DNA from 4 places in the Aliivibrio sp. A6 genome. Region 1 is predicted to be linked to each of the others. Evidence: predicted binding sites of a transcription regulator. Region 1 holds the regulator's gene; each other region holds the start of a gene.

Region 1 (5,568 bases):
GAACAAGCCATCTTTAACGTAGAAAACCACGGTATCGTATTTATCGATGAAATAGACAAGATCTGTAAAGGCTCAAACTCTCATTCAGGTGATGTTTCTCGTGAAGGTGTGCAACGTGATTTACTGCCATTAGTTGAGGGCAGCACAGTAAGCACTAAACACGGTATGGTGAAAACCGATCATATGTTATTCATCACATCGGGTGCATTCCAGATGGCAAAACCGTCTGATCTAATCCCTGAGTTACAAGGCCGTTTACCTATCCGTGTTGAGCTTGAAGCATTAACAGCAAATGACTTCAAACGTATCTTAACGGAACCAAACGCGTCATTAACTGAACAATACATAGCTCTATTGGCAACCGAAAATGTAAGCGTTGAATTTACTGAAGATGGCATCACTCGTATTGCTGAGTCCGCTTTCCAAGTAAACGAAAGTACAGAAAACATTGGTGCTCGTCGCTTACATACGGTGATGGAACGCTTAATGGAAGAGATCTCTTACGATGCTTCTGAAAAACACGGCGAGAGCTTAGTTGTTGATGCTGAATACGTAAGTTCGCGTTTAGGCAAGCTAGTCGCAGATGAAGATTTAAGTCGCTTCATTCTGTAATTTTTAGCCTTTATGCTAAATAAAGCCTCGTTAATGAAAATTAGCGAGGCTTTCTCTTTAGGAAACGCATTATTTTAAGCCACGATTTCCCAAGAGTGTGTCATATCAATGCCTTCACCTAGCATTAAACATACTGAACAATACTTCTGTAATGAATCAGCAGTAACTTGCTCAACAATGCTAGGATCCAGATTATCACCACTCACTTCAAAATGAATATTCACATGAGTAAACAGCTTTGGCGCAGTTTCACGACGCGCGCTTGATAACTTAGCAATACAGCCTGTTACTTTTTGATTTGCAGATTTAAGTCCATCTACAACATCAACAGAACTGCATCCACCAGCGGCCATTAATACCATTTCCATCGGGCTTGGGGCTTTTTCACCACCATTTCCATCCATTACCACAGAGTGGCCAGATTGAGATTGACCTAGGAAAGTAAATCCCTCAATCCATTTAACTTCAGCGTTCATAAAAGCCTCTTTACTACATAAAAAGAAAACTCGTGATCCATTTCACGAAATTGTGCCCTTGGTCGCACATTTCATACGATCAAAGTCAAGAAATCAACGGCGAAACAAGGTATGATTTTATCAATTATCTCAACGAACATGCAGCCTTGTTCCGATAACCATATTCTATAGGCCAAACTGATATTTGGCTCAGTTATTTTAAAATGGACATCGCCTACTTGGCAAACGCAGAGGAAGTATAAAGTATGGTTCTAGGTAAACCTCAGACAGACCCAACATTAGAGTGGTTCTTATCTCATTGTCACATTCATAAGTACCCTTCAAAAAGTACTTTAATCCACGCTGGTGAAAAAGCTGAGACACTTTACTACATCGTAAAAGGTTCTGTTGCTGTACTAATCAAAGATGAAGAAGGTAAAGAAATGATCCTTTCTTACCTTAACCAAGGTGACTTCATCGGTGAGCTTGGCTTGTTTGAAGAAGGTCAAGAACGTTCAGCATGGGTTCGTGCTAAAAGCCCTTGTGAAGTGGCTGAAATTTCATTTAAGAAATTCCGTCAGCTTATTCAAGTAAACCCAGATATTCTGATGCGTCTTTCTGCTCAAATGGCAACTCGTCTACAAATCACTAGCCAAAAAGTAGGTGATTTAGCATTCCTAGACGTTACAGGCCGTATCGCTCAGACTCTATTGAATCTAGCTAAACAACCAGATGCAATGACTCACCCAGATGGCATGCAAATTAAGATCACTCGTCAAGAGATCGGTCAAATTGTAGGTTGTTCACGTGAAACTGTTGGCCGTATCTTGAAGATGCTTGAAGAGCAAAACTTGATCTCTGCACACGGTAAAACAATCGTAGTTTACGGTACTCGTTAATTTAACGCTTATCTTAAACGAATAAAAACGCAGCTCTTGAGCTGCGTTTTTTTATGCCTAAATTTTAGAATTAACTGTCTGTGCTTTCAAAAATTTTATCAGCAGATGCAGCGACAAATCCTGTATATATCTTGCCATTAGGTAGCGAATAACGCTTAGCAAACTCATAAAATCCACCTGGGATGTCAAACTCACCCTCAGTAAAGCTCACTTTCACTTTATCGGCCATGGTTGATGACTGTTCTAAGTAAACCTCAGGAGAGCCTTTCACTTCACCACCCACTTCGTTCATTGCAAAACCAGCATCACGTAAGTGTTGGTTCACATCAACCACTTCAGCAAACGCTTCAAGCTGATTAACATAAACCGTAAAGTGATTAGCACCATAACCATGAGCTGCCAGCCAAGAAGCATACTCACTCTCTTTTGCTAAGATTTGATATTCCTCAAAACTTAACGCCCAAGGACGGCCCGCTGAAAGAAAATCGCTGGTCGCAAAATAATGCGCTGGCACCTGTTCAACCAAAGCATGAATAATGTTCTGAGTTTCAAGCGATAGCTCTTCAACTAAAATCTCACTAATAAAAACAAGTGGCGCATTAGGATCTGGATGCTCAAAATGCTGTGCTTTGAGTTTTTTCGCTTCAAAATCATACGTCTCACACGCTTTATACCCTATTGCTAAAAATGGGGCAGCTAACGTTTGCAAGCCAACCTTAGGCAAGTTAAACGTACGTAATGCAATGTGATCGTTAATCAATTCATCGCCATTAGATAATAACTGATGAACCTTTCCTGCCGATGGGGATAAACGAGTAATATAATCTTGCCATAATGACGAAAATAAAGACGTTACGTTATTCATGCCTATCACCTCTTATAAAGTTAAACCCGGAGACAGTTGAGCGGGAATTTCACAGGCATCGCCTTCCATTGAGGCCATTGGGTAGGCACAATAATCTGCCGCATAGTAGGCACTTGGTTTCATATTGCCTGATGCCCCCGGACCACCAAATGGCGCGTCACCACTTGCTCCAGTTAATTGACGGTTACGATTTACAATACCTGCACGAATATGCTCTACAAAATATTCCCACTCATTGTCATCAGTTGAAACAAGACCTGCCGATAACCCATAACGAGTGCCATTAGCCAGATCTACCGCCTCTTCTAAGGTTTCATAGCGTACTATTTGCAATAATGGGCCAAAGTATTCTTCATCCGGTAATTCAGCTACATTAGTCGCATCGATAATGCCCGGAGAAACAAAGGCGTGGCCTAAGCTTTTCGCCTCAAGCAGTGATTCACCACCTAAAGCTTGTAAATTCTTCTGAGCATTTAAAATAAACTCTGCCGCAGCGACGGATATTTGCGGTCCCATGAATGGCGCGTTATCAGCAAAAGGTTGGTCAACCACAATGCTTTTTGCGACCTCAACAAGACGCACAACTAACTCATCTCCAGCTTGGCCTTTTTGCACATACAGACGACGAGCACAAGTACAACGCTGACCAGCACTGATAAAAGCTGACTGAATAATGGTATAAACCGTCGCTTCTCGATCTCCAAAATTATGAGAGATCACCATTGGGTTATTCCCCCCCATTTCTAAGGCCAGCATTTTCCCTGTATCTCCTGCAAATTGGCGATGTAAAATATGCCCTGTATTCGCACTGCCGGTAAACAACAACCCATCAATCCCTTTAGCGCTAGCCAGTGCTTCACCCGTTTCACGAGCACCTTGTACTAAGTTAATCACTCCATTAGGTAAACCGGCTTGCTGCCACAGCTGCATAATTACTTCACTGGTCCATGGTGTTTGCTCTGAAGGTTTTAATACCACGGTATTACCCGCAAGTAACGCAGGAACGATATGACCATTTGGTAGGTGTCCTGGGAAGTTATACGGCCCAAAGACAGCCATTACTCCTAGTGGGCGATGTCTTAGTACAATTTTATTCCCTGCAGCTTCACGCTCTTTATGTGGCGTTCTTTCATGGTAAGCACGAATGGAAATCGCGATTTTCCCCACCATAGCTCCCGCTTCGGTTTTTGTTTCCCAGAAAGGTTTACCCGTCTCTTTTGCAATAACTTCAGCAACTTTATCAGCATTCTCTTTTACCAATTCAGCAAAGCGCTCGATAACCGCTTGGCGCGCTTCAAAAGGCTGTTTTTTCCACTCAATAAAGGCATGACGTGCCGCACTAACAGCAGACTCAACCTGTTCTTTGGTTGCGCTGTCTCCTTCCCACACCACTTCACTGTTGTATGGGCTTACTGATTGTATGGTTTCACCTTGTCCTGAAACCCAATCCCCTGCAATCCAATGTGTCATATCCTTTGTCCTCTATTGAGCTAATAAACGTACGTAATCATCCACTTCTACTTGCAATGCCGTTGCCGCTTCTTGCGTTAAATGAACGGTATCAGTCGCTTTATCATAAGCGGCGGTGGTTGCTGTTGCTCTGAAATTCTCAAACGATGTGTTTGCAATTAAATACTGCTGTGAGCTGTTATGCTCTGTGATGATAACTTTAGCTTTAAATGAATTTCGCACCGATTCAATGCTGCGTAAATCACATTCAACCGTTGGCCCTGCATCAAAAATATCGACATAACCTCGACAGCGGAAACCTTCATTTTCTAATAGTCTTAGAGCAGGTTTAGTGTTGTCATGCACCTTACCGATAACCGCCTGAGCCTCTTTACTTAATAAGCTAACGTAGATTGGTAGCTTAGGCATAAGATCAGCAATGAATCCTTTATATCCAATACCCGTTAGATAATCCGCTTCAGTAAAATCAATTGAGAAGAAGTGTTTTTGCAGCCATTTCCAAAATGGTGACTCCCCTTCTGCATCAGAAACACCACGCATTTCTGCAAAAATAGTGTCCGAAAAACGATGCGGATGTTCCGCCATCATTAAAAAACGCGCTTTAGACATCAAACGGCCATTCAGGCCTTCACGAAACTCTGGGCGTAAGAAAAGCGTACAGATCTCAGTACTGCCAGTGTAATTACTGCCAAAAGTCAGTACCTTCACGACATTATTAACATTGAGCTTACGTGAGAAATGAACCACTTTACTGATGTGATAATTATAGAAGGGAGAATCCAAACCAACCGCAGCCTCTATTCCTGTAGTTCCTGTAACTTCCCCCGTTACTGAATCTTGGCCAACCATTAGGTAACCTTCTGTTCCAGGCTCTTGAACTTCTTTTTCAAAACTATCTATGGAGTGATCAATTCGATTTCGTAATTGTTCTTCGTTAACGGGTAGCGAGGTGAAACCATGACCGGATTCCACAGCACACTGATGAAGCGCAGGATAATCTTCCTGAGTGATAGGACGAATAACAAGCATCAATATTCCCTCCGATGCGATGTTGCGTAGACTATGCTAAGTCCAATAGATAAAACTTCAAGACTATCTATTGGAGTGAGCACTAGATAATTAATCTAAATAAAAGAAGGGCAACCCTATCTACTGGTGTTGCCCAAATCCTTATGTGAATCTATTTATTTAATGACGCAAGTGCTTTATCTAGACGCTCAAAACCAAGCTCTACGTCTTCTTTAGTAATAACTAGCGACGGAGTAAA
Region 2 (5,568 bases), on a different contig from region 1:
TCTTGAATATGGCTAGGTATGCCAGGTCCATTGTCAGTAATATCAATTTTGACAGCAAGGCGATGGCGCTGACCATAAATATTGGTTTGAAAATCAGTACGAGTACGTAAAGTGATAGTGCCATCGGGTTGGTCTTTGAGTACTTCAGCGGCGTTACTAACAATATTGAGGATGGCCTGTTCTATTTGCTCTGCATCCATATCAAAATCGGGCAAGCTAGGGTCATAATCTCGAATGATTCGTACCTGATAACTGGAGTTAAGCTCAATCAGTTGGCGGACTTTTTCAATGACTGCGTGTAGGTTTTCTGGCTTTTTGTGGCCTAATTTTTGAGGTCCCAATAGGCGATCAACTAAGTTTCGCAATCGGTCTGCTTGCTCAATAATGATTTGAGTGTATTCATGTAATTCAGGTTTTGGCAGCATTCGTTCGAGTAGTTGTGCTGCGCCACGTAATCCCCCTAATGGGTTTTTAATTTCATGAGCCAAACTACGAACCAAGACTTTAGCGGCTTGTTGTTGAGCGTGTTGATTAATTTCTTGAGACAAACGGCGTTGTTGTTCGATTTGGCGAATTTCAACCAATAGGTAAAGTGATTTTTCGATCTCAATGGGGCTTGATGTGACTTCAATATAAAGTGATCGGTCATCAATCATGATTTGAACATCACTATCCGTCACGCTCTGGCCTGTTGTTAGCGGTTGCATTAAGGTAGAGAGATCAAATTTAGAGTGGTGGAATAGCTCATCAAAACGATGTTGAGCCATTCGCTGCGCGCTTTGAGAAAAGAGTTGTTCTGCTGCTGGGTTGGCATAATGAATAGTACGGTGATCATCCAGTAATAAAATCGCCGTTACTTGGTGCTCAAGCAGCTGTGTCGAAAAGTCCATCGTTAACATCATCGTCCTTGTATCGCAAAACCCATCTTGCACCATTGTAGTGCATTGCACCTTGCTTGTCAGACAGGAACTGAAGCGGTTCCTTTAGTTTGTTGATGGGCGATGCAAAAAAACAGTAATAATAGGTGATGATGCAATTCTCTTGCCGTCTTTCAGAGCAATAACGGTAATGAGGTGGGTTCCTCTATTTATGTTTTTTAGTTTCCACTCTGTGGATGTTTGTGGCGGACCATAAGGCGCACCATCGAGCAGTAACTGTAATTTTTCATTAATGCTGAGCTTACGTGTGAGTTCAGTTAATACGGTGATATGACCTCGAGAACTGCGGATTGTTTCTTCTTGTTGTAAGTTAGTCACAGAGATAGCGAGTGGCTTGAGTTTCTTTTTCATTGGCTTGGTTGTGGGTGCTGTTTTTTTCGAATGTTCAGGTACTGCAGGAGAGGTTTCAACGCTAGTTGTGGGTGATAAAGAGATCGTTGTTACAGGCCCCTTACTAAGAGGTGCGCTATCACTAAAATGGCGAACGCCCTTGCTGTCTTCCCAAGTGTAAACCGTATTAGCGAAAATCGATGCTGAGAGTAAGCTAAAAAGGATGAAAAAAATATAACGCATAATGTCACCATGATATTGATGTCATAACGATACTGCAGAAATGAAATCTGGGTAAGTGTGAGCCTATTAGAATTACTGTTAAAAGAGAAATTGCCAACATAAAAAAGGCTCGCTTGTGAAGCGAGCCTAAAAATAGCAATTTGATTTCAAACTGTTGCGTCAGAATTAAACTGAGTAATACATTTCAAACTCAAGTGGGTGAACCGCTGTGTTGATTGCTTCAACATCTTGAGACTTAAGTTTGATGTAAGAATCAATAAAGTCATCAGAGAACACGCCGCCAGACGTTAAGAATTCACGGTCAGTATCTAGCGCTTGTAGAGCAATATCTAGAGACTCAGCTACTGTTGGGATTTCTGCCGCTTCTTCCGCAGGAAGGTCGTACAGATCCTTATCCATAGCTTCACCTGGGTGGATCTTGTTCTTAATTCCGTCAAGACCAGCCATTAGCATTGCTGAGTAGCATAGGTATGGGTTAGCCGCTGGGTCACCAAAACGAACTTCGATACGACGTGCTTTCGGGCTTGGTACCACAGGGATACGGATAGAAGCAGAACGGTTACGTGCAGAGTATGCAAGCATAACAGGTGCTTCAAAGCCAGGAACAAGACGCTTGTATGAGTTTGTTGATGGGTTAGCAAATGCATTGATTGCACGAGCATGCTTGATGATGCCGCCAATGTAGTAGATAGCCATTTCAGATAGGCCGCCGTACTTATCACCAGCAAACAGGTTTACACCGTCTTTTGCTAGAGATTGGTGAACGTGCATACCAGAACCGTTATCGCCAACCAGTGGTTTAGGCATGAAAGTCGCTGTTTTACCGTAAGCGTGCGCTACGTTATGAACAACGTACTTATAGATTTGAGTCTCATCCGCTTTTGTTGTTAGCGTGTTGAAGCGTGTTGCGATCTCATTTTGACCCGCAGTTGCTACTTCATGGTGGTGTGCTTCAACAACAAGGCCCATTTCTTCCATGATTAAACACATAGCAGAACGGATGTCTTGAGAAGAATCAACAGGAGCTACTGGGAAGTAACCGCCTTTAACACCTGGACGGTGGCCTTTATTGCCGCCTTCGTATTCAGTACCTGAGTTCCAAGCTGCTTCGATATCGTCAATTTTGAAGAAAGAACCAGACATGTCAGTGTTGAAACGAACATCATCAAATAGGAAGAACTCTGGCTCAGGACCGATTAACACTGTGTCAGCGATACCTGTTGAACGCATGTATTCTTCAGAACGCTTAGCGATAGAGCGTGGGTCACGATCGTAACCTTGCAGTGTTGCTGGCTCAAGAATGTCACAACGAATGTTTAGTGTTGGATCCGCTGTGAATGGGTCAAGTACCGCACTTGCTGCATCTGGCATCATTACCATGTCAGATTCGTTAATGCCTTTCCAGCCTGCAACTGAAGAACCATCGAACATTTTACCTTCTTCAAAGAAGTCGGCGTCAACTTGATGAGAAGGAATTGAGATATGTTGTTCTTTACCTTTTGTATCGGTAAAGCGTAAATCAATAAATTTTACTTCGTTCTCTTGAATTAGAGCTAATACGTTTTCTACTGACATGTAGGATAACCTCCAGTGTTATAATATAAATATTGGCCAGCTAAGCTGTTATTTACTATGTAGCTAGAACTGTGCCAAAAGTAATAATCCTTTATTATTAATGACTTGCGTTTTTAATTTACTAAAATCCATCTTTAACTGCACTAATTTGATCCCTGTTTGCACCATTATTGTGCGTTGCAATAGGAAAGTGCAGATAAAAATAAATTGTCATTAATTACTTCTATCCGCTATTCAGCAGTGAAATGGAAAATTTGTCAATCTAATTCCAACATGAAATTAAATTATTAGTAACAATACTGCTCCTAAGGTGTTGATAATTATATCCTTTAGTTTTTTGGTAAAGATAATAAAGTTATTAACTAGATTGCATAAATCTCGCTAGAGTTGGTCGTTTTTACAGCGTTTTTTGGGGCTGTATTAAATTAATTTAAAAATAATTGTGTCTTTAATCACATATTTCGTGGGTTTTGCGCTAAAATCTGTTAAATTATTGACCGTTTTTAAACCAAGTAGTGCCAATGGTGGCTCTACATGCTCTGAGTGAATTTGAATCCATGTCTACTCCACAGATTGATAAACTAAGAAATATCGCAATTATTGCGCACGTTGACCACGGTAAAACAACCTTGGTTGATAAGCTATTACAACAATCAGGCACACTAGAATCATCTCGTGGTGAGACTGAAGAACGCGTAATGGACTCGAACGACATCGAGAAAGAGCGTGGTATTACGATCCTTGCTAAAAATACAGCAATTAACTGGAACGATTACCGCATCAACATCGTAGATACTCCTGGACACGCCGATTTCGGTGGTGAAGTTGAGCGTATCATGTCTATGGTTGATTCTGTTCTTCTTATCGTAGATGCTGTTGACGGCCCAATGCCTCAAACGCGTTTCGTTACACAAAAAGCATTCTCACACGGCCTTAAGCCGATCGTTGTAATCAACAAGATTGACCGTCCTGGTGCTCGTCCTGATTGGGTTATGGATCAAATCTTTGATTTATTCGACAACCTAGGCGCAACTGATGAGCAACTAGACTTCACTACTGTTTACGCATCAGCACTTAACGGCTGGGCAACAATGGAAGAAGGCGAGACTGGCGAAAACATGGAACCATTGTTCCAAGCAGTAGTTGATAACGTAGATGCGCCAAGCGTAGACATCGACGGTGCTCTACAAATGCAAGTTTCTCAACTAGATTACAACTCTTATGTTGGTGTTATCGGTGTTTGTCGTGTTACTCGTGGTTCTGTAAAAGCAAACCAACAAGTAACTATCGTAGGCGCAGATGGTTCTAAGCGTAATGGTAAAGTAGGTACAGTTCTTGGTTACCTAGGTCTTGACCGTCACGAAGTTGAAGTTGCAAATGCTGGTGACATCATTGCAATCACAGGTCTTGGTGAGCTGAAAATTTCAGACACAATCTGTGACGTAAACAACGTTGAAGCGATGAAGCCACTGTCTGTTGATGAACCAACAGTAACAATGACTTTCCAAGTAAACAACTCACCTTTCGCTGGTAAAGAAGGTAAGTTCGTTACTTCACGTAACATCCTTGAGCGTCTAGAAAAAGAACTAGTTCATAACGTAGCATTACGTGTTGAGCAAGCGTCAGATCCAGATAAATTCCGCGTATCAGGCCGTGGTGAACTTCACCTATCTATCCTGATCGAAAACATGCGTCGTGAAGGTTTCGAGCTAGCAGTATCTCGTCCAGAAGTTATCATCAAACATGATGAAAACGGTGTTCTAACAGAACCGTTTGAAACAGTAACTATCGATGTTATGGAAGAGCACCAAGGTGCAATCATGGAAAACATCGGTATCCGTAAGGGTGAGCTAACAGATATGGCTCCAGATGGTAAAGGCCGTATTCGTATGGACTTCATGATGCCTTCTCGTGGTCTTATCGGTTTCCAAACTGAATTCCTAACAATGACGTCTGGTTCTGGTCTAATTTACCACTCGTTTGATCACTACGGTCCACACAAAGGTGGCGAAATTGGTCAACGTGCTAACGGCGTATTAATCTCGAACGGTATGGGTAAAGCAGTAACTTACTCTCTATTCAACCTTCAAGATCGTGGCCGTTTATTTGCAGAGCACGGTGATGAAGTATATGAAGGTCAAATCATCGGTATTCATAACCGTGCTAACGACCTGACTATCAACTGTCTACGTGGTAAGCAACTGACTAACGTACGTGCATCTGGTACTGATGAAGCTCAAACGCTTTCTCCTGCTATCAAATACACACTTGAGCAAGCTCTAGAATTCATCGATGATGATGAACTAGTAGAAGTAACACCAGTAAGCATCCGTATCCGTAAGCGTCATCTTACAGAGAACGATCGTAAACGTGCTGGTCGTGCACCTAAGTAATTATTGATTCGGATTTAGCTTTAGTTAAATCACAAATCAAATAAAATTTTAAATCCCTTTGTAGGCAACTACGAAGGGATTTTTTTTAT
Region 3 (5,568 bases), on a different contig from region 1:
AATTTCTTAGACAAAATAGAGGCTGTAATTAATGAAATATTATCAACCGTTGCCGTTACATCACGAGTTGCATATACACGCTTATCAGCCGGTGCTAAATCACCCGTTTGACCAATAATTGCTACACCCGCTTCTTTAGTCACTTTACCAAAAATCTCATTGCTTGGCATAATGTTGTAACCAGCAATTGACTCTAGCTTATCTAGCGTACCACCAGTATGACCTAAACCACGGCCAGAGATCATAGGAACATAACCGCCACATGCTGCCACCATTGGGCCAAGCATCAATGAGGTTACATCACCTACACCACCAGTAGAATGCTTATCAACGATTGGACCATCAAAGTTCATGTGGCTCCAATCAATCACCATTCCTGAATCACGCATAGCGCACGTTAATGCGATACGTTCAGGCATTGTCATTTCATTAAAGTAAACCGCCATGGCAAATGCGGCGATTTGACCTTCAGATACCGTATTTTTTGCAACACCTTGAATGAAAAAGTTAATTTCTTCTGTTGTTAGTACTTTATTGTCACGCTTTCTGCGAATAATCTCTTGTGGTAGATACATTAGTGCCTCCCCAATCTTGGTTGGGTAATTAATATAGGTAGGGTTGAGGTAGGTGAGGCGGTAATGCCTCACCTAAGTCGATTTATTTTTAGCTATAAATCAAGTAACGAGAAACTAGTAAGCTGATGGATCAGCTGTTTCTTCTGTTACTTCTAATGTATTTAGTAGATTAGTCAGTAGGCTTGATGCACCAAAACGGTAGTGCATGTTATCAGCCCAATCGCCACCTAAGATATCATCAGCCATTGCTAGGTATGCTTGTGCATCTTCAGCAGTACGAACGCCGCCAGCAGGCTTAAAGCCAACTGTTTTCGCTACGCCCATATCACGAATAACTTCTAGCATCATGCGAGCGTATTCTGGTGTTGCATTAACAGGCACTTTACCTGTTGATGTTTTAATAAAGTTAGCGCCTGCTTCAATACAGATTTGAGATGCTTTCTTAATTAACGCTTCTTCTTTTAGCTCACCCGTTTCGATGATCACTTTAAGAAGAACATCACCACACGCTTCTTTACACTGCTTAACTAGCTCAAAACCAACCGTTTCATCACCTGCGATAAGCGCACGGTATGGGAATACCACGTCAACTTCATCAGCACCATAAGCCACAGCAGCTTTAGTTTCTGCAACTGCGATAGCGATATCGTCATTACCGTGTGGGAAGTTAGTTACTGTTGCGATACGCACTTCTGGTGTGCCTTGCTCGCGCAGCGTTTTCTTAGCGATAGGAACGAAACGTGGGTAAATACAAACTGCTGCGGTATTGCCTACTGCTGTTTTTGCATTTTTACAAAGTGCAATTACTGCTTCGTCTGTATCATTATCGTTAAGCGTCGTTAAATCCATTAATTGTAATGCACGTAGTGCCGCTGCTTTTAAATCGCTCATTGTTATCTCCAAAATAGAATAAATTCTTTGATAGTTTTGCTGTTCATATATTAAGTTCAACAGCAAATGAGCGGACTTGATTCCTTGAAGACTTGAGCGCATAACGCTCAATCAATATCCATTTTGCCGCCAGTACTTACTTCAATAGTATGAATGAGTACCGCTCTAACGTCTCATCATGAGACACCGTTGAAACATGGTTCATTTTACCAATACTTGTTCAGTGGCACTAGTGAAACCATGTTTCCATAGAAAGACACTGAGATTATGAAAAGAAACGTTCAACAATCCATTGGTAGCCGACAGCACCGGCGTAAACACCGACGATTCCCATCACTCCAGAAAGAACTGGTGGCGCTGGAATAGGCAGCTTAATTGCAGAGAAAACAACTCCAACAATCAAACCCGCGAACATAGATAGTAAAACTTCATTCATAATTGACTCTCATTTTTTAGGTTGTGTGTGCATTAACTATAGTTTAGACCATAGTTTATTTTTTTAACCTAGCAGTTCTTCTCTCTTTTATTATGGATTCATTATATCAATATAATTTAGCTTGATTGTTTTCGTGTGGTAACGCAATCGGTTTGCATCTCAATCTTTTTTACACAAAATATGTGAAATAACGTCATATTTTCATCACACTTATTACTTAAATAACAGACATAAAAAAACCCGCAATAAGTGCGGGTTTTTGTGATTATCTGCTCTGCTCTATAAGATTATAGAGATAGGAATAGACCTGCGATTGTTGCTGACATTAGGTTTGATAATGTACCAGCAGCAACAGCTTTCATACCCATCTTAGCGATGTCATGACGACGTGCTGGTGCAAGGCTACCAAGACCGCCAAGTAGAATCGCTACAGAAGAAAGGTTTGCGAAGCCACATAGTGCGAATGAAATGATTGCTTTCGTTTTCTCAGAAAGAACAATTTCAGCGCCTTCAGCTAGGTACGGTGCAAAGTTTAAGTATGCAACGAATTCGTTAACTACCAGTTTTTGACCAAGGAATGAACCTGCAATTGTCGCTTCTTCCCACGGCACACCGATAAGGAATGCAAGTGGAGCAAAGATGTAACCAAGAATAAGCTCTAGCGTGATTTCTGGCATACCGAACCAACCACCAACGCCACCTAAGATACCGTTGATAAGCGCGATAAGGCCGATGAAAGCAAGAAGCATTGCACCTACGTTTAACGCAAGTTGCATACCTGTTGCAGCACCTGCCGCAGCAGCATCGATTACGTTAGCTGGCTTGTCTTCGCCTTCGTTATCAAGTGCGTCAAGTTGATCAATTGGTGTTTCAGTTTCTGGTTTGATGATTTTAGCAAACAGAAGACCACCAGGTGCAGCCATGAATGATGCTGCGATTAGGTATTCTAGAGGCACGCCCATAGAAGCATAACCAGCAAGTACACCACCAGCAACAGAGGCTAGACCACCACACATTACTGCAAATAGCTCAGATTGAGTCATTTTTGGAACAAACGGACGCACAACTAGAGGCGCTTCAGTTTGACCAACAAAGATGTTAGCTGTAGCAGATAGTGATTCCGCACGAGATGTGCCAAGCGCTTTCTGTAGAGCACCACCTAGGAAGTTAATCACGATTTGCATGATACCTAGGTAGTAAAGAACCGCTGTTAATGAAGCGAAGAATACGATTACAGGAAGTACGCGTAGTGCGAATACGAAACCGCCGCCACCAAATACTTCAAACATTTTACCTGATACTAGGCCACCGAATAAAAACTCGATACCTTGGTTACCATAGTTGATTACGTTCGCAACGGCTTCAGATGCACCGTAAAGTACATCACGACCCACAGGTACATAAAGTACAAATGCGCCTAGGAAGAATTGGATAGCAAATGCACCACCCACAGTACGTAAATTAATTGCTTTGCGGTTGTCAGAAAGAAGTACAGCTATACCTAGCAGTACCACGATCCCAACCAAACTCATTAGCAGGCTCATAGTTAAAGTTTTCCCTAAATTTATTGTTGGCGTGTTTCAAATTAGCGGGGGCGATTATACTCATTGAACCACCAATAAAGTAATGCTGTCGTCACATATTCGCGGCTGATACATGCTTTGTTCATTCATAATTGTGATCATTATCACTAAGAGGTTTCTAAATAATCATCAATTACACCTAAAGAAATGACTAATAACTCAAATCCCAAACAAAGAGGTGGTATTTTTATAAACAGTTTCCGAAATCGTTTGCATTGACTCTTTTCTAATCAAAGCCAAGTGTTTGCATACTTTTTGTACTTTATCTGGCGTGTTTTTTTGTCCTTGAAAACCAAATAGTGGCATGTCTGGAGCGTCAGTTTCTAGTAAAATTTTATCTAAAGGCAATTGTGAAACCACCATTTTGGTCTTCTTAGCTCTTTCGTAACTGATCACGCCACCGACACCAATATAGAAACCTAATTCAATAAATTGATTCGCCTGCTGCAAGCTACCACTAAAGCCATGAATAACCCCGCCTCTCTCTGGCTTAATTTCTCTCAACAGCTTTACTACCATATCGTGGCTTTTACGGCTGTGAATAATTAAAGGAAGTTGATGCTTTTTTGCCAATAAACACTGCTGGCGAAAAACAGAGATTTGTATTTCCTTATCATTGTCTTGATGCCAAAAATCCAATCCACATTCACCAATCGCTACACACTTATTATTTTCTTCATCAAGCAACGCAGCTAAACTTTCTAACTCTTTTTCATAGTTTGATGTAATAAATAATGGGTGAATGCCTAATGCGTAATAAATACCATCAAACTGTTTGGATAAACCATTCACTTGATTCCAATTTGATTGATTCACACTAGGGACAATGAATGTTGTTACTCCTCTGTCTTTTGCCATTTGTAAATACAAGGCTTCGTTACCTTTAAAAGGTGCAAAATCAAAATGACAGTGTGAATCAATGAATCGGAAAGCCATTACTCTTCTTCTTTTTTATAAGGGACACAACTGCGTTTATTTTCAGGCGTTAACCCTAGCGACTTACACCAATCATCGTATTTCTTAATCCATAACTTAATCAGTTTCAGCACCCTCGCCTTCCTTATCATTAATTACCGTCATTATCTCTATACTATAGATACAAAAACGGAGTCCGTTAAGACTCCGTTTCTATTTATTTGATTACAACTAGATTAGTGCTCACGAGTCGCTCTGAATTGAACCTCAGGGAAACGCTCAGACGCTAAATTCAAATTAACCATCGTTGGGGCAATGTACGTTAAGTTATTACCACCATCTAACGCTAGGTTACTTTGGTTTTTACGCTGGAAGTCATCCATGATTTTGCCATCAGTACATTCAACCCAACGAGCAGTTGCTACACTGATGCCTTCATAAATAGCTTCAACGTTATATTCAGATTTTAAACGAGATACGACCACATCAAACTGAAGTACACCAACCGCACCAACGATCAAATCATTGTTTTGAAGTGGACGGAATACTTGTACCGCGCCTTCTTCAGAAAGTTGAACAAGACCTTTAAGCAGTTGCTTTTGCTTTAGTGGATCTTTTAGGCGAATACGACGGAACAATTCAGGGGCAAAGTTTGGAATACCTGAGAATTTTAAGCTCTCACCTTGTGTAAACGTATCGCCGATTTGAATGGTCCCGTGGTTGTGTAAACCAATGATATCACCCGCATACGCCGTCTCAGCACGAGAACGATCGCCCGCCATGAAAGTTACCGCATCAGAAATACTAACACTCTTACCTGTACGCACGTGATTCATTTTCATGCTTTGAGTATAAGTACCCGACACAATACGCATGAAAGCGATACGGTCACGGTGCTTAGGATCCATGTTTGCTTGGATCTTAAATACAAAGCCTGAGAACTTATCTTCTGTTGCTTCAACTGGACGTTCTACTGCTTCACGTGTTTGTGGTGCAGGAGCCCAATCAGTTAAGCCTTCTAGCATGTGATCAACACCAAAGTTACCTAATGCGGTACCAAAATATACTGGCGTTAATTCACCGGCAAGGAAAAGCTCAAGATCAAATTCAGGGCAAGCACCCATTACTAACTCTAGCTCTTCACGAACATTCGCAGCTAGCTCAGCAC
Region 4 (5,568 bases), on a different contig from region 1:
TGTTTATCTTTTAAAGCCGAATGCATTTAATTGCATTCGGCTTTTTTATTGAAAAAAAATCTCAAGTTCTGAAATGGCAGGCCGTAAATATAGGTATCAACGATGAATTATAGGCTTCTATCCTATAACAATAAGTGAAGCCGACCGGAGCAAACATTATGTCAATTTCAGTAAATACAAACATCTCAGCAATGACAGCACAACGTTACATGAACAATGCAACTGCTGCACAAACTGACTCAATGGAGAAATTGTCTTCAGGTTCAAAAATCAACAGCGCTGCTGATGATGCTTCTGGTCTGCAGATCTCAAATCGTATGACAGCACAAACTCGTGGCTTAGACGTTGCGGTTCGTAACGCTAACGACGGTATGTCAATTGCGCAAACAGCAGAAGGCGCAATGAAAGAAACAACGAATGTTCTTCAACGTTTACGTGATTTATCTCTTCAATCAGCGAATGGTTCAAATACAGACGCAGATCGTCAAGCAATGCAAGAAGAAGCAAGTTCACTAACTGATGAACTGAACCGTATTGCAGAAACAACTTCTTTTGCTGGTACCCGTTTAATTAATGGCGAGTTTGGCACAAAATCTTTCCAAATTGGTGCTGATTCAGGTGAAGCAGTAGCAATGACATTAAACAGCATGCGTGCTGACGAAGCGACAATGGGTGGTAAATCTTACTTCGCTGAAGAAGGTCGTGATATCAACTGGAAAGTAGGTGCAGAAAACACGCAGTTTAATGTGACATACAATGATAAAAACGGTAATCCTCAAGAAATCAACATCTCAGCAAAAGCAGGTGATGATATTGAAGAATTAGCAACTTACATTAACGGTCAAACAAACGAGTTAAGCGCATCGGTAACTGAAGATGGCGTACTGCAAGTATTTATGTCAGGTGAAACTATCTCTTCACCATTAGAGTTCAATGGCTCTCTAGCGAATGAATTAAAAATGGGTGGCGAGTCGGACGATACTGTAGCATCTATGGACCTAACAACCGTTGGTGGTGCACAGCGTTCAATTGATGTGATTGATGCCGCTCTAGAATACGTTGATGGTAATCGTGCTTCATTAGGTGCATTCCAAAACCGTTTTGAAAGTGCAGTTAAAAACTTAACTAACATTAACGAAAACATCACGGATTCAAATAGCCAAATTAAAGACACTGATTTTGCTAAAGAGACAACAAACTTAACGAAGACACAAATTTTAAGTCAATCAAGTTCGTCAATTTTGGCACAAGCAAAACAAGCGCCAAGCATGGCAATGAGCTTATTAGGTTAAGTTAACAAAAAGCCTTCTTAATTTAAGGCGAATGTATTTTTAAAAAAGCGGTGACTATAATGGTCACCGCTTTTTTTGTTTTTAAATCGAAGGGATAGATATGGCCGCTCAAAATAACATTGAACAGTTACTCTCAATAATGGCTCAATTAAGAGATAAAGAATTAGGTTGTCCGTGGGATAGAAAGCAGACGTTTGATTCTATTATCCCCCATACAATAGAAGAGACTTATGAAGTGGTAGATGCGATTCATAAGAAGGACTGGAGCAATTTAAAAGAAGAGTTAGGGGATTTACTATTCCAAGTTATTTTTTATGCGCAAATGGCGAAAGAGGAGGGGTTATTCGATTTTAATGATGTAGTAGATACACTAAATGAAAAGTTGGTTCGTCGCCATCCACACGTCTTTGGAGACGAAGTGTTCTCATCAGAAGAGGAGATAACAGCGAATTGGGATAAAGTGAAGCAACAAGAGCGCTTAGAAAAAGAAGCGTTAAATAACATATCCCAAAAGCAAGGAAGCATATTAGATTCAGTGCCTACCGCTTTACCTGGGTTATTACGAGCAAATAAAATCCAGAAGCAGTGTGCTAAAATTGGTTTTGATTGGGATGAATTACAGCCAGTTGCAGATAAAGTAAATGAAGAAGTGGCAGAGGTGTTAGAAGAGGCACTGAAAAAGCCGAGAAATGAAGCCAAACTGGAAGAAGAATTGGGGGATTTACTTTTTGCTACAGTAAATTTTTCACGTCATTTAGGAAAAAATCCAGAGCAAGCTTTATGTAAAGCAAATGATAAATTTGAACGCCGTTTTCGTCAAATTGAAGCGAACGTCGCCAAAAAGAATAAAAAAATAGAGCAATGTGATTTAAATGAACTAGACTCTGAATGGGAAAATGTGAAGCGAAGCGAGCGGAATTGATTTGGAGCAAAAAATAAATCAATTAACTGTGATACTTTTCACGTTGTGGCGATAAAGCGGTTCTGGTATATTCACTTCCCGTCCAGATGAAATCCATTTTTATTCCTCATTACACCAATTTCAGGTAACGTATGACGACGAATTACATTTTTGTAACTGGCGGGGTTGTATCCTCACTAGGTAAAGGTATTGCAGCAGCATCATTAGCAGCTATTCTTGAAGCTCGTGGCTTAAAAGTCACTATGATGAAGCTTGACCCATACATCAACGTTGATCCAGGCACAATGAGCCCAACTCAACACGGTGAAGTATTCGTCACGGAAGACGGCGCAGAAACAGATCTAGACTTAGGTCACTACGAGCGCTTCATCCGCACCAAAATGACTAAGCGTAACAACTTTACCGCTGGTCGTGTATACGCAGATGTTCTACGTAAAGAACGTCGCGGTGACTACTTAGGTGCAACAATCCAAGTTATCCCTCATATTACTAATGCGATTAAAGAACGTGTTATTTCAGGCGCTGAAGGCCACGATATCGCAATCGTAGAAGTTGGTGGTACCGTTGGTGATATCGAATCTCTACCGTTCATGGAAGCGATTCGTCAGCTAGCAGTAGAGTTAGGCCGTGAGCGTGCTATGTTTATGCACTTAACACTGGTTCCTTACTTAGGCGCTGCAGGCGAGCTTAAAACTAAGCCAACTCAACACTCAGTAAAAGAACTACTATCTATCGGTATCCAACCAGATATCCTAGTTTGTCGTTCTGATCGTGTTATCCCAGCGAACGAACGTAAGAAAATTGCTCTTTTCTGTAATGTTCAAGAAAAAGCAGTTATCTCAATGAAAGACGTAGATTCAATCTACAAAATCCCACAACTTATCAAAGCACAAGGTACTGATGATCTAGTATGTCAACGCTTTGGTATTACAGCTCCTGAAGCTGATCTTTCTGAGTGGGAACAAGTAATTTATGAAGAAGCGAACCCAACTGGTGAAGTTACTATCGGTATGGTTGGCAAATACATTGAATTACCAGACGCTTACAAGTCAGTAAACGAAGCATTAAAACATGCGGGCTTGAAAAACCGTCTAAACGTCACTATTAAATATGTAGATTCACAAGATGTAGAATCTAAAGGTACTGAAATCCTAGAAGGTCTAGACGCAATTCTAGTTCCTGGTGGTTTCGGTGACCGCGGTGTTGAAGGCAAGATCCTTGCTGCTCAATACGCTCGTGAAAATGAAGTACCATATTTAGGAATCTGTCTAGGTATGCAAGTTGCGTTAATTGAATATGCGCGTAACGTTGCTAATATGGAAGGGGCTCACTCTTCTGAATTCTCTAAAGACACTAAGTTCCCTGTAGTTGGTTTAATCACTGAGTGGATTGATGGCGACGGCAACGTTGAAGAGCGTACTGAGAAATCAGATCTAGGCGGTACAATGCGTCTTGGTTCTCAACTATGTCACCTTGCTAAAGGTTCAAAAGCTCGTGAGCTTTACGGTAACGCAACTGTTGAAGAGCGTCACCGTCACCGTTATGAAGTAAATAATAATTTACTTCCTCAGCTTGAAAAAGCCGGTCTTAAGATTTCTGGCCTATCAGCTGATAAGAAGCTGGTGGAAATTATTGAAATCCCTAACCACCCATGGTTTGTGGCTGCTCAATTCCACCCAGAATTCACATCAACACCTCGTGATGGTCACCCATTATTTGAAGGTTTTGTTAAAGCTGCGGGCGTAAATGCACGCGGTGAATTCGAAAAGTAATAGGATATTACGGATAGCTGCTCAATGTTGTAGCAGCTATTTTTAGCTTTTAAATTAAAGATAAAGTAGAGGAAACACAATGTCTAAGATCGTTAAAGTTCTAGGTCGTGAAATCATCGATTCTCGTGGTAACCCAACAGTTGAAGCTGAAGTTCACCTAGAAAGTGGTTTTGTAGGTATGGCTGCTGCTCCATCTGGCGCATCTACAGGTTCTCGTGAAGCTCTTGAGCTACGTGATGGTGACAAATCTCGTTTCCTAGGTAAAGGTGTTCTTAAAGCTATCGCAGCTGTAAATGGTCCAATCGCAGAAGCTCTAATCGGCAAAGACGCGAAAAACCAAGCTGAAATCGACCAAATCATGATCGATTTAGATGGTACAGACAACAAAGCAAACTTCGGTGCTAACGCAATCCTTGCTGTTTCTCTAGCGAATGCTAAAGCAGCTGCAGCAGCTAAGTCTATGCCTCTTTACGCTCACATTGCTGACCTAAACGGCACTCCAGGCGTATTCTCTATGCCTCTACCAATGATGAACATCATCAACGGTGGTGAGCACGCTGATAACAACGTTGACATCCAAGAGTTCATGATCCAACCAGTTGGCGCTAAAACTCTTAAAGAAGCTCTACGTATCGGTGCTGAAGTATTCCACAACCTAGCTAAAGTTCTTAAGTCTAAAGGCTACAGCACTGCAGTTGGTGATGAAGGTGGTTTCGCTCCTAACCTTAAATCTAACGCTGAAGCTCTAGAAGTTATCGCAGAAGCTGTTGCAGCTGCTGGTTACGAGCTAGGTAAAGACGTTACTCTTGCTATGGACTGTGCTGCTTCTGAGTTCTTCAACAAAGAAGACGGCATCTACGACCTTAAAGGCGAAGGTAAGAAATTTACTGCTGAAGAGTTCAACCACTACCTAGCTGGTCTTGTTGAGCAATTCCCAATCGTATCTATCGAAGATGGTCTTGACGAGTCTGATTGGACTGGTTTCAAACACCAAACTGAACTTCTAGGCGACAAAATCCAACTAGTTGGTGACGATCTATTCGTTACAAACACTAAGATTCTTGCTCGTGGTATCGAAGAAGGCATCACTAACTCAATCCTTATCAAGTTCAACCAAATCGGTTCACTTACAGAGACTCTAGCTGCAATCAAGATGGCTAAAGATGCTGGTTTCACAGCAGTTATCTCTCACCGTTCTGGCGAAACTGAAGATGCAACAATTGCTGATCTAGCAGTTGGTACAGCTGCAGGTCAAATCAAAACTGGTTCTATGAGCCGTTCTGACCGTGTTGCTAAGTACAACCAACTAATCCGTATCGAAGAAGCTCTAGGTGAACTAGCGCCATTCAACGGTCTTAAAGAAGTTAAAGGTCAATAATCTCAATTTTTGAGAGTATGACTTGATTCTTTAATCGTTCGATTAGAATTTAGATATAAAAACCGTCTCATTTGAGGCGGTTTTTTTTATTTCAGTAAGACAGCTAGTGAAGTTCTAATGATGGATTGATATAGTTAGCTTTCTTTTATCATTTCTTATTTTCGGAGCCATTATGCGTACATTTGCCATTTTCTTATTGATTGC

Evidence for each region. The regulator CRP, encoded in region 1, controls carbon source genes, mostly activating them, when cyclic AMP is high. The targets are predictions, from matches to a motif close to TGTGANNNNNNTCACA.
Region 2: typA (translational GTPase TypA) is a predicted target of CRP. The motif match lies at 3,528-3,543, and genes of this name have one in related genera.
Region 3: PVK70_RS01375 (NupC/NupG family nucleoside CNT transporter) is a predicted target of CRP. The motif match lies at 3,579-3,594, and genes of this name have one in related genera.
Region 4: PVK70_RS04225 (CTP synthase) is a predicted target of CRP. The motif match lies at 2,242-2,257, and genes of this name have one in related genera.

Annotation. Positions count from the first base shown of each region.
Region 1 is NZ_JARACR010000006.1:132,238-137,805, forward strand. Features, by position in the region: gene hslU (HslU--HslV peptidase ATPase subunit) at 1-612, shown strand, start outside; gene PVK70_RS05940 (OsmC family protein) at 687-1,088, opposite strand; gene crp (cAMP-activated global transcriptional regulator CRP) at 1,334-1,966, shown strand; gene PVK70_RS05950 (DUF1338 domain-containing protein) at 2,037-2,831, opposite strand; gene astD (succinylglutamate-semialdehyde dehydrogenase) at 2,844-4,301, opposite strand; gene astA (arginine N-succinyltransferase) at 4,314-5,330, opposite strand; gene PVK70_RS05965 (aspartate aminotransferase family protein) at 5,482-5,568, opposite strand, start outside.
Region 2 is NZ_JARACR010000013.1:28,747-34,314, reverse strand. Features, by position in the region: gene glnL (nitrogen regulation protein NR(II)) at 1-902, opposite strand, end outside; gene PVK70_RS09490 (DUF4124 domain-containing protein) at 984-1,511, opposite strand; gene glnA (glutamate--ammonia ligase) at 1,677-3,086, opposite strand; gene typA (translational GTPase TypA) at 3,644-5,479, shown strand.
Region 3 is NZ_JARACR010000002.1:58,096-63,663, forward strand. Features, by position in the region: gene deoA (thymidine phosphorylase) at 1-575, opposite strand, end outside; gene deoC (deoxyribose-phosphate aldolase) at 690-1,466, opposite strand; gene PVK70_RS01370 (XapX domain-containing protein) at 1,732-1,902, opposite strand; gene PVK70_RS01375 (NupC/NupG family nucleoside CNT transporter) at 2,190-3,446, opposite strand; gene PVK70_RS01380 (TatD family hydrolase) at 3,645-4,421, opposite strand; gene PVK70_RS01385 (DUF5363 family protein) at 4,421-4,534, opposite strand; gene prfC (peptide chain release factor 3) at 4,637-5,568, opposite strand, start outside.
Region 4 is NZ_JARACR010000004.1:168,078-173,645, reverse strand. Features, by position in the region: gene PVK70_RS04235 (flagellin) at 159-1,292, shown strand; gene mazG (nucleoside triphosphate pyrophosphohydrolase) at 1,393-2,214, shown strand; gene PVK70_RS04225 (CTP synthase) at 2,346-3,986, shown strand; gene eno (phosphopyruvate hydratase) at 4,066-5,364, shown strand; gene ftsB (cell division protein FtsB) at 5,537-5,568, shown strand, end outside.